3 regions of the Halomonas kashgarensis genome follow, and region 1 is predicted to be linked to each of the others. Evidence: predicted binding sites of a transcription regulator. Region 1 holds the regulator's gene; each other region holds the start of a gene.
The links. The regulator sigma-54, encoded in region 1, starts transcription at its own class of promoters, with help from an activator protein. The targets are predictions, from matches to a motif close to TGGCACNNNNNTTGCTNT.
Positions count from the first base shown of each region.

Region 2: glnK (P-II family nitrogen regulator) is a predicted target of sigma-54. The motif match lies at 2,537-2,554, and genes of this name have one in related genera.
Region 3: R5M92_RS14725 (urease accessory protein UreD) is a predicted target of sigma-54. The motif match lies at 2,198-2,215, and genes of this name have one in related genera.

Region 1 covers NZ_CP137552.1:1,508,129-1,512,397, reverse strand. The annotation lists gene rapZ (RNase adapter RapZ) at 1-657, opposite strand, end outside; gene R5M92_RS06980 (PTS sugar transporter subunit IIA) at 838-1,308, opposite strand; gene hpf (ribosome hibernation-promoting factor, HPF/YfiA family) at 1,313-1,621, opposite strand; gene R5M92_RS06970 (RNA polymerase factor sigma-54) at 1,724-3,136, opposite strand; gene lptB (LPS export ABC transporter ATP-binding protein) at 3,275-4,000, opposite strand; gene lptA (lipopolysaccharide transport periplasmic protein LptA) at 4,050-4,269, opposite strand, start outside.
Region 2 covers NZ_CP137552.1:3,250,534-3,254,802, forward strand. The annotation lists gene R5M92_RS14935 (methyl-accepting chemotaxis protein) at 1-139, shown strand, start outside; gene R5M92_RS14940 (LysR family transcriptional regulator) at 180-1,106, opposite strand; gene R5M92_RS14945 (ferredoxin--NADP reductase) at 1,313-2,089, shown strand; gene glnK (P-II family nitrogen regulator) at 2,170-2,508, opposite strand; gene R5M92_RS14955 (DMT family transporter) at 2,701-3,582, shown strand; gene R5M92_RS14960 (ammonium transporter) at 3,656-4,269, opposite strand, start outside.
Region 3 covers NZ_CP137552.1:3,204,953-3,209,221, reverse strand. The annotation lists gene urtE (urea ABC transporter ATP-binding subunit UrtE) at 1-545, shown strand, start outside; gene R5M92_RS14730 (diguanylate cyclase) at 697-2,064, shown strand; gene R5M92_RS14725 (urease accessory protein UreD) at 2,257-3,141, shown strand; gene R5M92_RS14720 (urease subunit gamma) at 3,167-3,469, shown strand; gene R5M92_RS14715 (urease subunit beta) at 3,482-3,802, shown strand; gene ureC (urease subunit alpha) at 3,799-4,269, shown strand, end outside.

The DNA.
Region 1 (4,269 bases):
CACCAAGGGATAGCCTTCCAGAAAGGCGGCGATGGATGCATCGCGACCGGTGGCACCGCGTAGGTTGGGGTCCCAGTAGGGGTTGGGCAGGCAACGTCCATCGAAGACGAGATCGGCATCCAGCGGGATGCCTCGCTTGTAACCGAACGACTCGAAAGTCAGCGTCAACTGATCGCGCTGATGATGGGAAACCTGGTCGGTAATGCGACGCCGCAGATCGTGAACCGATAGCCGCGAGGTATCGATCATCAGATCGGAAAGATCGCGTATCTCGCTCAGCGCCTCTTCCTCGTGGGCTATCGCTTCTTCCAGGGTCATTTCGCTATCGCGAGTCAGCGGATGACGACGCCGGGTGGCCGAGTATCGTTCCAGCAAGATGCGCGCATCGGTTGTCATGTAGATGAGCTGGCAATCGATATGTCGACGCTTGAGCTCCTGCAGCAGGCTGGGAAAACGCTTCAAGGCATGGGGAAGATTACGCGCGTCGACGCTTACCGCCAGATGGCTGCGATTGCCGCCCTCACCGAGCTCCTCTATCAATGAATCCAGAAGCATGGCGGGAAGGTTGTCGATAGCGTAATAGCCGAGATCCTCCAATGCCTGCAGGGCAATGGACTTTCCCGATCCCGAGCGACCGCTGATAATCACGAGTTGCATGACGAATCTCCTTCCGCACCGTATTTTAGCTATTACCGTGCAGGTTGCAGCCATTCTTCAAGGCGAAATAGGCGAGAGGTTTGCAAGTAAGCCTCTATCGAGGGCCGTCCGGTAACGGAGGCAGAATCGTATCGAAAGCGTAATTTGACAGAAGCACGCCAGAAGCTGAACGGTGCCGAACTAACTGGAGCTCTGCTGCCTGATCTTGTCTCTCAGCAACTCCAGCAGCTCACGTTGACTGGTGCTTTTGCGCAACCGGACACGGGTGTCGCCGTCATTCATGATGGTCGCCACCTGGCCTAGCAGGGCAAGGTGAGTATCATCCGCCTCTTCCGGGACCAGCAGCACGAAGATGAGGTCCACGGGTTCACCGTCGACGGCATCGAAATCGATGGCTTCGGCCAGCTTCAGAAAACCTGCAATGGGGGCATCGCAATGCGGACTGCGCGCATGGGGGATAGCGACACCATTGCCGATCCCGGTACTGCCTAGGCGCTCTCGACCGATCAAGCGACTGAAGACTTCCTGGCTATCGAGACTGGGGGTGTTCTGGGCGATAAAGGTGCTGAAGAATTCCAGCACCCGTTTCTTGCTTCCCCCGGGCACATCATAGAGCACGCGCTCGGGGGGCAGGATGGTTTCCAGCATCATTGGCTCAGCGCACGCCAGCGCCTTGGGCGCGGGCTTGTGCTTTTTCCTTATGCTTGACCAGTTGACGGTCGATCTTGTCGGCCAGTGCATCGATGGCGGCATACATGTCCGAATCCATGGCCTCGGCGTGAAGATCGGCACCGGCCGCGTGCAACGTACAGGCCGCGTGCTGACGCTCTTTTTCGATGGACAGGGTTACCTGAACGGTAGTGATATTGTCGTAATGGCGTTCAACGCGAGCGAGTTTTTCCTCGACGTAGTCACGCAGGGCGTCAGTGAGTTCGACATGATGACCTGTGATGTTGACTTGCATTGACGTACTCCTTATCCATCGGACTGTACTTCGATTGTAACTCTTTTTCCTGCTGAGCAAAGCCCCGCGAACAACTTTCTCGATTTCCACGAGAGCTCTACTTCAGCGTAGCCTGCGTCGTTCGCTGGAAGAGGGAATTCCCATCGCCTCACGGTACTTGGCGACGGTACGGCGAGCCACCTGAATACCACTGTCGCCAAGCAGGGTGACCAGCCGGCTGTCGGAAAGCGGTTTGCCTGGAGGCTCTTCCTGGATCAGTTTCTTCAGTCGGGCACGAATGGCGGTACTGGAGTGGCTGTCGCCGTCGGCGCTGCCTATCTGGCTGGAGAAGAAGTACTTGAGCTCGAAGACCCCGCGTGGCGTATGAATGAACTTCTGGGTGGTGACGCGCGAAATGGTCGATTCGTGCATGTCCACGGCGCTGGCGATATCGGCGAGAATCAAGGGTTTCATGGCCTCCTCGCCTTGCTCGAGAAAGCCGAGCTGACGGGTGACGATTTCGCGCCCCACGCGCAACAAGGTGTCGTTGCGGCTGGACAGGCTCTTGATCAGCCACCGAGCCTCTTGGAGGTGTTCCTTGAGATATTGATTGTCCTGGCTCTTGTCGGCGCGCTTGATGAGGCTGGCGTAATCGGGCTGAATCCTGAGCCTGGGTAGCGCCTCGGGGTTCAAGTCGAGATGCCAGCCCTGGGCATCGTGGCGCACCACCAGATCGGGGACGACGTAGCCTTCGTCCGCGTCGCTGAAGGCGCTGCCCGGACGCGGGTCCAGGGTGCGTATCAGCGAGATAACATCCTCGAGCTGGGTCTCGTCCAGTCCCAGCCGACGCTTGAGCAGGCGGGTGTCGTTCTTGCCCAGCGCCTCGAGAAACTGGCGGACCAAACGGCGGGCGTGGGCGAGCAGGGGGGTGTCATCGGCCAGGGTGGCGAGCTGCAGCATCAGGCATTCGCGTAGATCTCGGGCGAAGATGCCGGTGGGCTCGAACTGCTGCAAGCGGAGCAGAATGGTTTCCACCTCTCGAGTGCTTATGCCTTCGAGGCCCTGATCGCGTAGCCCGTCGCGCAGCTCGGACAAGGTCTGGGTCAGGTAGCCATTGACATCGATGGCATCGATCAGGCTTTCCGCTATCTGCCGTTCGCGCCAGTCGAGATCGGTCATGGCCAGTTGCCAGAGCAGGTGCCCCTGCAGACTCTGGCCGGCGGCCTGACGCTCGAAATCCGGACCTTCGCCGCTGCCGGCGGCGGGCACCATGTCCTGGTAGGTATCCGACCAGTCGCTGTCGAGCGCCAGTTCGTTAGGGATGTCCTCGGACCACTCGGCTTCCTGTGCCTCGTCCACCGCCTGCTCGCTGAACTCCTCCTCCTGCTCGAGCAGGGGGTTGGAATCGAGCGCCTGCTGGATTTCCTGACGCAGATCGAGAGTGGATAATTGCAGCAGCGCGATCGCCTGTTGCAATTGCGGCGTCATGGTCAGCTGGGAGCCCATGCGCAATTGAAGAGAGGCTTTCATGACCATAGCGGGACTCGCGTGCGTAATCGGAAAGCTTAACCCTAGTGCGAGCAAGGACCAGGTGCAAGTCAACTTTTGCAATATGCATGCCACCGGCAATAAGCATGCCATCTGGCGCTTGAGACGGCTAGAGTATGAAGTCGTCTAGAGCTTGAAGTCGGCGCCCAGGTAAACGTCGCGCACCTGTTGGTTGTCCAGTATGCCCTGTGGCGGGCCGCTGGCAATGATCTGGCCATCGCCGACGATATAGGCGGTGTCACAGATATCCAATGTGTCGCGCACATTGTGATCGGTTATGAGAACGCCGATTTCGCGCGCCTTGAGCGCGCGGATAATGGTCTTGATTTCGCCGACGGAGATCGGATCGACCCCGGCAAATGGTTCATCCAGAAGAATGAAAGCGGGCTCTGTGGCAAGCGCACGGGCAATTTCCACCCGGCGTCGTTCGCCACCGGAGAGGCTCATGCCGAGATTGTCGCGAATGTGGGTGACGTGAAAATCCTCGAGCAGCGCTTCGAGCTGCTGTTCGCGTCCGCTCGAGTCGAGGTCGCGGCGGGTTTCCAGGATCGCCAGGATATTGTCCGCCACCGAAAGCTTGCGAAATATCGAGGCTTCCTGGGGCAGGTAGCCGATGCCCGCCTTGGCTCGCTCATGCATGGGGGCGTGGGAGATATCGTGATCATCGATACTGACGCTGCCGGCGTCGGCGCTCACCAGGCCCACGATCATGTAGAACGAAGTGGTCTTGCCCGCCCCGTTGGGGCCGAGCAGGCCGACGACACTGCCTTGCGCGATCTCCACGGAAATATCCTTGACCACACGGCGGCGCTTGTAACTCTTGGCCAAGTGGCGAGCGTAAAGTGTCTTCATCGAGGTGCCAGGTTCCTGTAGCGAGAAATGGGGGCAGCGTTGGCGAAGCCTATTGGCGTTCGGGCTGGAGCGTCATGCGGATGCGCTGCTGATCGCCGCTACCGGTTTCCGAACGTGCCTGAACCACCTGCCGGTCAATGAAGTATTCCAGGTATCCGCCCTCGAAATGGTCGTCCTGTTGGTTCAGCTCCGCCTGGTCGATCAGTACCACGCGCTGCTCTGCGACGTGAAAGACGATATTGCGGGCCCAGCCCTCCATGGGCGAGGGC
Region 2 (4,269 bases), 1.7 Mb from region 1:
GCTCAAGGACCAGGCGGACCACCTGACGGATGCCATCAGCCGCTTCAAATTGTCTCAGGACGGCGCTGCACCAGCACTCAACGCGCCTACAGCCTACCGATCAGCTGAACGCCTGGCCGAAAGCCGGCCTCGTGTCTAACACAGACTGCCCGAGCCGCAAGCGCATGGGCGCTAAACGCCTAAGGGATCGGGGGCAGCGGAATCTCGTCGCTGCGCTTGGCCCCGGCGGTCATTTCACGACACAGACGCAGGAATTCGCGTACGCCGGTGGTCAAGTACTTGTGGCGATGCCAGATGAAGGTGAACTGGCGCTTGAGATCCAGCTCCGGCGTGGGTAGCGGCACTAGGCTGCCGCGACGAAAGGCGTCGCGTAGCGCCAGCTTGGAGACGCAGCCGATTCCCAGACCCGATTCCACCGCACGCTTGATACCTTCGGTATGCTCAAGCTCGAGCAGGGTGTTGAAACGGCTGCGGCGATGACGAGTCGCCTGTTCCAGGGTCATGCGGGTACCCGAGCCCTGCTCGCGCATGATCCAGTCCTCGCGCAACAGGCGCTCCAGTTCGAGCCCCGTACTGCCTGCTAGCGGGTGCCGCGGTGAGCAGAACACGCACAATTCATCCTCCACCCAGGGCTGGCTGATGATCGCCTCGTCATCGCATTGACCCTCGATCAACCCCAGGTCCAGCGAGTGCTGACGTACCCCGTCGATGATATTGCGCGTATTGCGTACCGACAGGCGTACTCGGCTTCCCGGATAGCGCTGCATGAAATCGCTGATCAGAAGCGTGGCCAGGTAGTTGCCGATGGTCAACGTCGCCCCGACGTCCAGCGAGCCCACGCCCTGCTGACCCCGCAGCAGCTCCTCGACTTCCTCCGCCCGGTCGAGTAACGCCACCGCCTTGGGCAGCAACTGGAACCCCAGCGCGTTCAGCTTCAGCCGCTTGCCGATTCGATCCAGCAACTGGCAGTCAAATTGTCGCTCCAGCTCCGCCAGTGCCGTACTCGTGGCAGACTGGGAGAGCGCCAGCACACGTGCCGCATGGGAAACGCTTTCGTGCTGGGCAACGGCCACGAAGACTTCCAGTTGCCGCAGGGTATAGTGCATGACGTTACCTCGAGTCCAGTATTCACGCTGGCGAGAGTGATTTTCAAAATTATATCGGAAAAGTAGATAAGCGTTATTCAAATAATCTGTTTAACAGATATGTCATGTTTTCTTAGACTTGTCGGCAACTCTAGAAACAATTTTTATTCCATAACCGCATAGAAGTCGGTTGGCGCAAGACCTTCCGGCCTGACCAAGGAACCATCATGAGCAAGTTCGCCCTGGAAGACGTCCTGAGTGTTCACCACTGGAACGACACCCTGTTCAGCTTTCGCACCACCCGCGAGCGCAGCCTGCGTTTCAAGACTGGCCAATTCGTCATGATCGGTCTTGAAGTGAACGGCAAGCCCTTGATGCGCGCCTACTCGATTGCCAGCCCCAACTATGAGGATCATCTGGAGTTCTTCAGCATCAAGGTGCCCGATGGCCCGCTGACCTCGCGTCTGCAGCACCTGAAGGTCGGTGACCAGATCATGGTCAGCCGCAAGCCCACCGGCACCTTGGTGACCGACGACCTTCTGCCGGGGCGCAATCTCTACATGCTCTCCACCGGTACTGGCCTGGCGCCGTTTTTGAGCCTGATCCAGGACCCTGAAGTCTACGAGCGCTATGAAAAGGTAGTGCTGGTACATGGGGTACGCGAGGTTTCCGAGCTGGCCTACGCCGACTTCATCACCAAGGAGCTGCCGGCCCACGAGTACCTGGGCGAAGATGTCGCGGAGAAACTGGTCTACTACCCCACCGTCACTCGCGAGCAGTTTCACACCATGGGCCGCTTGACCGACCATATCCGCAGCGGCAAGTTATTCGAGGATACCGGCCTGCCGCCCATCGACCCGCGCCAGGATCGGGCGATGATCTGCGGCAGCCCGGCGATGCTCGACGATACCAGCGCCCTGCTGGACGAGTTGGGAATGAACATCTCGCCGCGCATGGGCGAACCCGGCGACTATGTCATCGAGCGCGCTTTCGTCGAGAAGTAATCAATCAATATAAGTCGTCATTAAAAAAGCCCGAGGCGTGCCATCACACGTCTCGGGCTTTTTGCGTCTAGCGCTTGTGCTTAAACCGCATCCTTGCCGGTCTCGCCGGTACGGATACGAATCACCTGCTCCAGCGGCATGACGAAGATCTTGCCATCCCCAATCTTGCCGGTATTGGCGACCTGGGTGATCGCTTCGATGACCTGCTCGGCCATGTCGTCGTCCACGGCGACTTCCAGCTTGACCTTGGGCAAGAAGTCGACCACATACTCCGCACCGCGATACAGCTCGGTATGGCCCTTCTGCCGACCGAAGCCCTTCACCTCGGTGACGGTAATGCCCTGGACGCCGATCTCGGAAAGCGATTCACGTACGTCGTCAAGCTTGAACGGCTTGATAATTGCTGTCACCAGTTTCATCGCGCTTCCCCTATCCTTATCTCATTCATGTGAACCACCTGTGCCAAGCATACACCGCCGTGGGCCGAGAATAAAAAGCCTCCCCGTGGATCGCGTGAAAGGCTGCACGACGAGGACTAGGATGAGCATGAGTTCACCGCTATGCGTGCTTGCGCATACTCGATCATCATTGAGTCATCGGGAGATTTGGGATTGTTTTCAGCTACCGCGCTTGTCATAGCAGCCGCCTTTCAATGGGGCTTGGCCGGCGGTCTTGCCAGCCTGCTCATGTCCCGGGGCTGGTCGCCCGAGGTGATTTCCTTCTGGCGCATCCTGGTGGGGCTGGGATGCATGGCGATCTGGCTGGCCATCATCCGTCTTCAAGGGCGGGGCTTCTCATTCAACCGCCGGCTGGTGCTGTGGTCATTAATCGCGGGGCTCGGGGTCGCCGGCAACTTCACCTTCTATTTCATCAGCATCAGCGAGGGCAGCGTGGCGGTGGCCGTCACGCTGATGTACAGCGCACCGGTCTTCGTCTACCTGGTCTCCTTTATTGCCGGAGTGGAGCGTCCCACACCGGTGAAACTGGTCAGCATCGCGCTGGTGATCGGAGGGGTCGTGCTGCTGACCGGCATCTACCGCACCCAGGCGGGCGCCGTCTCGACGCTGGGCATCGCCACCGGCCTGCTTTCGGGGCTTTCCTACGCTCTGTTCATCTTCGGCTTCAAGTATGCCGGCAGTTACGGCCCGGCGCCGAGTGTACTGGCGATTGCCTTTGCCACCGGCACATTGATCTTGTTGCCGTTGATCGACCTCGGCCAGGCGGTGGCCGTAACCGTCTCCGCCGATGTGGCATGGTTCATCCTGCTGGGTCTGCTGGGCGCGGGCTTGTCGTTCTACTGCTATATCACCGGCCTGCGTCACACCTTGCCCACTACGGCTTCGATCGTGGCCATGGTGGAGCCGGTCACCGCGGCTCTCTTCGGCCTGTTCGTATTGAGCGAAGCGCTGGATCTGCCACAAGTAGCGGGCATGGTGCTGATTCTGAGTGCGGTAACCGGGCTGAGTGTGCTGCAGAGCCGTCCTTCAAGCTAACTCGCGATATCAAAAAAAGCCTCCCCGAAGGGAGGCCAGGTGGAGCACGCCAGCTCACAGGGTAAGCTTCTCCTTATTTCTTGGAGGAGCTGAATTCAGGATAGGCTTCCAGGCCACACTCGGCGATATCGACCCCTTCATACTCTTCTTCTTCGCTGACCCGGATACCCATGATGGCCTTGATGATGAACCAGACGATCAAGCTGGCCACGAACACCCAGATGAAGATACCGAGGATACCGATGATCTGGGCACCGAAGCTGGCATCGCCGTTGGACAGCGGCACCGCCAGAACACCCCAGATACCCACTACCCCGTGAGCAGAGATGGCACCCACCGGGTCATCGAGCTTCAGCTTGTCCAGAGTCACGATCGACGCCACCACGAGAACACCGCCCACGGCACCGATCAGACAGGCACCCAGCGCCGTTGGCGATAGCGGGTCGGCAGTGATCGACACCAGGCCGGCAATCGCGCCGTTGAGCGCCATGGTCAGGTCCGCCTTGCGGAACCACAGCTTGGCCAGGATCAGGGCGGCGATGACACCACCCGCGGCGGCGGCGTTGGTGTTGACGAATACCTGGGCCACGTTGTTTGCCGAACCGACGTCGGACATCTTCAACTCGGAACCACCGTTGAACCCGAACCAGCCCATCCACAGGATGAAGGTACCCAGGGTCGCCAGCG
Region 3 (4,269 bases), 1.7 Mb from region 1:
CGGTGGAAAGCGGTAGCATCCGCTACGCCGACGGCGTGGAGCTGACACGTCAGCCCATCGAGGCGCGTTCGCGCCAGGGGGTGGGCTACGTGCCCCAGGGGCGGCAGATATTCCCCCTGCTCACCGTGGAGGAGAATCTGCGCACCGGCCTTGCCGCTCGCCGCGATGGGCTGAAAAAAATCCCGGAGCGTATCTACGAGCTGTTTCCGGTGCTCAAAGAGATGAAGCACCGCCGTGGCGGTGACCTATCCGGCGGCCAGCAACAGCAACTGGCGATCGGCCGCGCCCTGGTCATCGAACCCAAGGTATTGATTCTGGACGAACCGGGGGAGGGCATTCAGCCCAATATCGTCGCCCAGATCGGCCAGGTAATCCGGCGGTTAATTGCCGAGGACGGCCTGACCGTACTGCTGGTCGAGCAGAAGCTGCCCTTTGCGCGCAAGTACGCCGACCGCTTCGTGATCATGGACCGCGGCCGCCCCGTGGCCAAAGGCGAAATCAGCGAACTCTCCGATGAGCTGATCAAGCAGCATCTGACGGTATAGGTCGTTAAGCTCTCACCATTCCTTCTCTTTCTGCGCCCGCCAAACAAGGCGGGCGCAGTGGTTGTTGCCGTTCCGTAAGCATGTTGGCCGCGTTATTTGGGTGTACCATGGCTAACTTTAATAAGCTTTCGCAAAAAATATGGGATGGGCCATGCGCTATAAAGACAAACATCAGCTCGCCGCCGAATGGCAAACGCTTCAGGAGCATACTCCCGAGCCGCTGCGCCAAGCGGTGGCGGCACTAGTGGAGCAGCATTGTGCCCTCTTTGCCGACCACTTCTATACGGTGATGCTGGAAGACCCCCATGCCACGCTGTTTCTCTCCAACGAGCAAGTGCAGCAGCGCTTGAACCCCTCCATGCGGCGCTGGCTAAGTACCATGTTCGCTGTGGAACATAGCGACTTTGTCGCGCTTGTCGAACAGCAGGAGAAAGTGGGGCAAGTGCATGCCCGTATCGATATTCCCGTCAACCTGGTGCTTAACGGGGCAAGGCAGTTGAAGCAGGCGTTTTACGCCCAGATCAATGCTGCTTTCGAGCGTCCGCTGGCGCCGGGCGCCGCTTGCATTTATGTATCGGATCATATCGACATGGCCATGGAGATCATGAGCCATGCGTACTCAGTCGCCAATGATCGCAATACACGTACAGAAGAGGCGTACAAGCTTTTCTCCCTGACCCAGAGCATCGGCGACGAGCGCGAGCGCCAACGCTCGGCACTGTTGAACTGGGAAAACACGCTGATGTTCGCCGTAGCCGCCCAACGGGAAACCGGTGCGCTTCCCAGGCTCGCCAATTCCGAGTTCGGGCTGTGGTACTTCCATAAGGCGTGCCATGCATTCGAGGGGTCGCGGGAAATCGCCGTCATCTCTCGGCATATTAACCGGGTGGATCAGGAGTGGCTGCCTGCTCTGGGCTATGAGGATGTCAACGAGAAGTTACAGGCGTTGAATGAGATCCGTGACGCCGTGCGCACCATCCTGATGCTGTTGAACGATATGCTGGAACGTGCCTCCGGCCTGGAAGCGGGGCGCGACAGCTTGACCCGGTTGCTCAACCGCAAATTCCTGCCGGTGGTGCTCAACCGGGAAATCGAGATATCCCGCCACTCCGATAAGCGCTTCGCATTGCTCATGGTCGATATCGACCACTTCAAGTCGATCAACGATACCCATGGGCACGATGCGGGGGATAGCGTACTTCAGCAGGTGGCGAGCATTCTGGATCGCTCCACCCGTGGCGGTGATTACGTATTCCGCATGGGCGGCGAGGAGTTCTTGATCGTCCTGGTGGATACCGATCAGCACGGCAGCCGGCTGTTCGCCGAGCGGCTGCGCCAGACGGTAGCCAAGGAGCCAATGCTCGCCGCCGCCGATACGCTACTCAACGTGACCGTCAGCGTGGGGGTAACGCTGCACGACGGCCACCCCGACTATCAGCGCTCTATGCAGCGGGCGGACCGGGCGCTGTATCAGGCGAAACGCAGCGGACGAGACTGTGTCGTTGTGCAGAGCGCGTGACCCTTCCATGTATTTCTATGGTGCAGAAGCGCTATTTTTCGCACTCTTTTAGTGCGTGTGACGGGTGAGCGAAAGAGTCATTTTCGCCTTCAAAATGCTGATGATTCCTTTTGGCCTCCCATTTTCACCATTTTGGCGCATTCCTTGCATTTGAAAGAAACGAATGACTTTCAAAGGACGTGACTGCTGCCCATGCCCCTGTGTGTTCCCGCTGACCCCACCCGCGATTCCGGCCACCGTTTCGACAAGGGCCGCCACTGGGCGGCTTCGCTGACGCTGACGTTTGCTCGCCGCGCTGACGCGACACGCATGCTCCATGCCCGTCATCAGGGGCCGCTGCGAGTGCAGCGGCCGTTCTACCCGGAGGGTCGCGGCGGTGCCTGCCATGTCTACCTGCTGCATCCGCCCGGCGGGCTGGTCAGTGGTGATTCCCTGTCGATTACCGCCAGCGTGGAGAGCAGCGCTCATGCCCTGCTGACCACACCGGCGGCCAACAAGCTCTACAAGGCGGATAGCCATGGCGTGGCCTGGCAGCAGGAGACCCGCCTTAACATCGCCGCCGGAGCGGTGCTGGAATGGCTGCCCCAGGAAACCATCGCCTTCGATGGCTCCCGTGGGCGGCAAACCACTCACATAGCCCTGGAAGGCGATGCCCGTTGCCTGGGGTGGGAAGTGCTGGCCTTGGGGCGACCGGCAAGCGATCTGCCCTATATCTCCGGCCAGCTGGACCAGCGTTTCCGGCTGACCCATGACGGCAAGCCGCTGTGGCTGGAGCGCCAGACGCTTGATCCGCAACACCCGCGTTTCAGCGGATGCTGGGGCCAGGGCGGCGCCACGGTACAGGCTACCCTCTGGGCGGTGGGTCTGAGCGATGCAGTTGAAGCTATCGAAGCGCTGCGCGAAACCCTGCCGGATTCGCCTCGCTGGGCCGTGACCCAACGCCACGGCGTACTGCTGCTGCGCTACCTGGGCAACTCGCGCAATGAAGCCTGGACGCTATGCGAGCGGGCCTGGCACCTGCTGCGCCCACGCTTGATCGAGCGTGATGCCCATACGCCGCGTATCTGGCTTACCTGAACATGACCCCATATGGAGACGCCTCATGGAACTGACCCCGAGAGACAAGGACAAGCTGCTGCTGTTTTCCGCCGCCCAGCTTGCCGAGCGGCGCAAAGCGCGCGGTCTTAAGCTCAACTACCCCGAAGCTGTGGCGCTGATCAGTTTCGAGATCATGGAGGGCGCTCGCGACGGCAGGAGCGTGGCCGATTTGATGAGCTATGGCCGCGAGATTCTCTCCCGTGACGACGTGATGGAGGGCGTGGCCGAGATGGTCGACGAGGTCCAGGTCGAGGCCACCTTTCCGGATGGTACGAAATTGGTCACCGTCCATTCACCCATTGTTTGAGGGAGCTGTGCAATGATTCCCGGTGAGTATCAGTTGAAAGAGGACGATATCGAGCTGTGCGCGGGGCGTGAGCGGATCACCGTCGAGGTGGCCAACACCGGCGACCGGCCGATCCAGATCGGATCGCATTACCACTTCGCCGAAGCCAACCCGGCGCTGACCTTCGACCGCGCCAAGGCGCGTGGCTATCGGCTCGATGTGGCGGCGGGCACGGCGATTCGCTTCGAACCCGGCCAGAGCCGTGAAGTCACGCTGATTCCCTATGTCGGCAAGCGCGAAATTTACGGCTTTCGCGGCGATGTGATGGGGCCGCTAGCGGGAGGAAAATCATGAAGCCAGTCAACAGCTCTTCCAATAAAATCGGCCGCCAGGCTTACGCCGATATGTACGGCCCCACCGTGGGTGACCGCGTGCGCCTGGGCGATACCGAGCTGTGGATCGAGGTCGAGAAAGACGCCACCCACTACGGCGACGAAGTGAAATTCGGTGGTGGCAAGGTCATTCGCGATGGCATGGGCCAGAGCCAGCGCGCCGATGATGCGGTGATGGACACCGTGATCACCAATGCGCTGATTCTTGACTGGTGGGGTATCGTCAAGGCGGATGTGGGCATCCAGGCGGGGCGCATCGCCGCGATCGGCAAGGCGGGCAATCCGGATGTACAGCCGGAGGTGGATATCGTCATCGGCCCCGGCACCGAGATTATCTCCGGCGAAGGCAAGATCCTTACCGCAGGCGGCATCGATGCGCATATTCACTTCATCTGCCCCCAGCAGGTGGAAGAGGCGTTAATGAGTGGC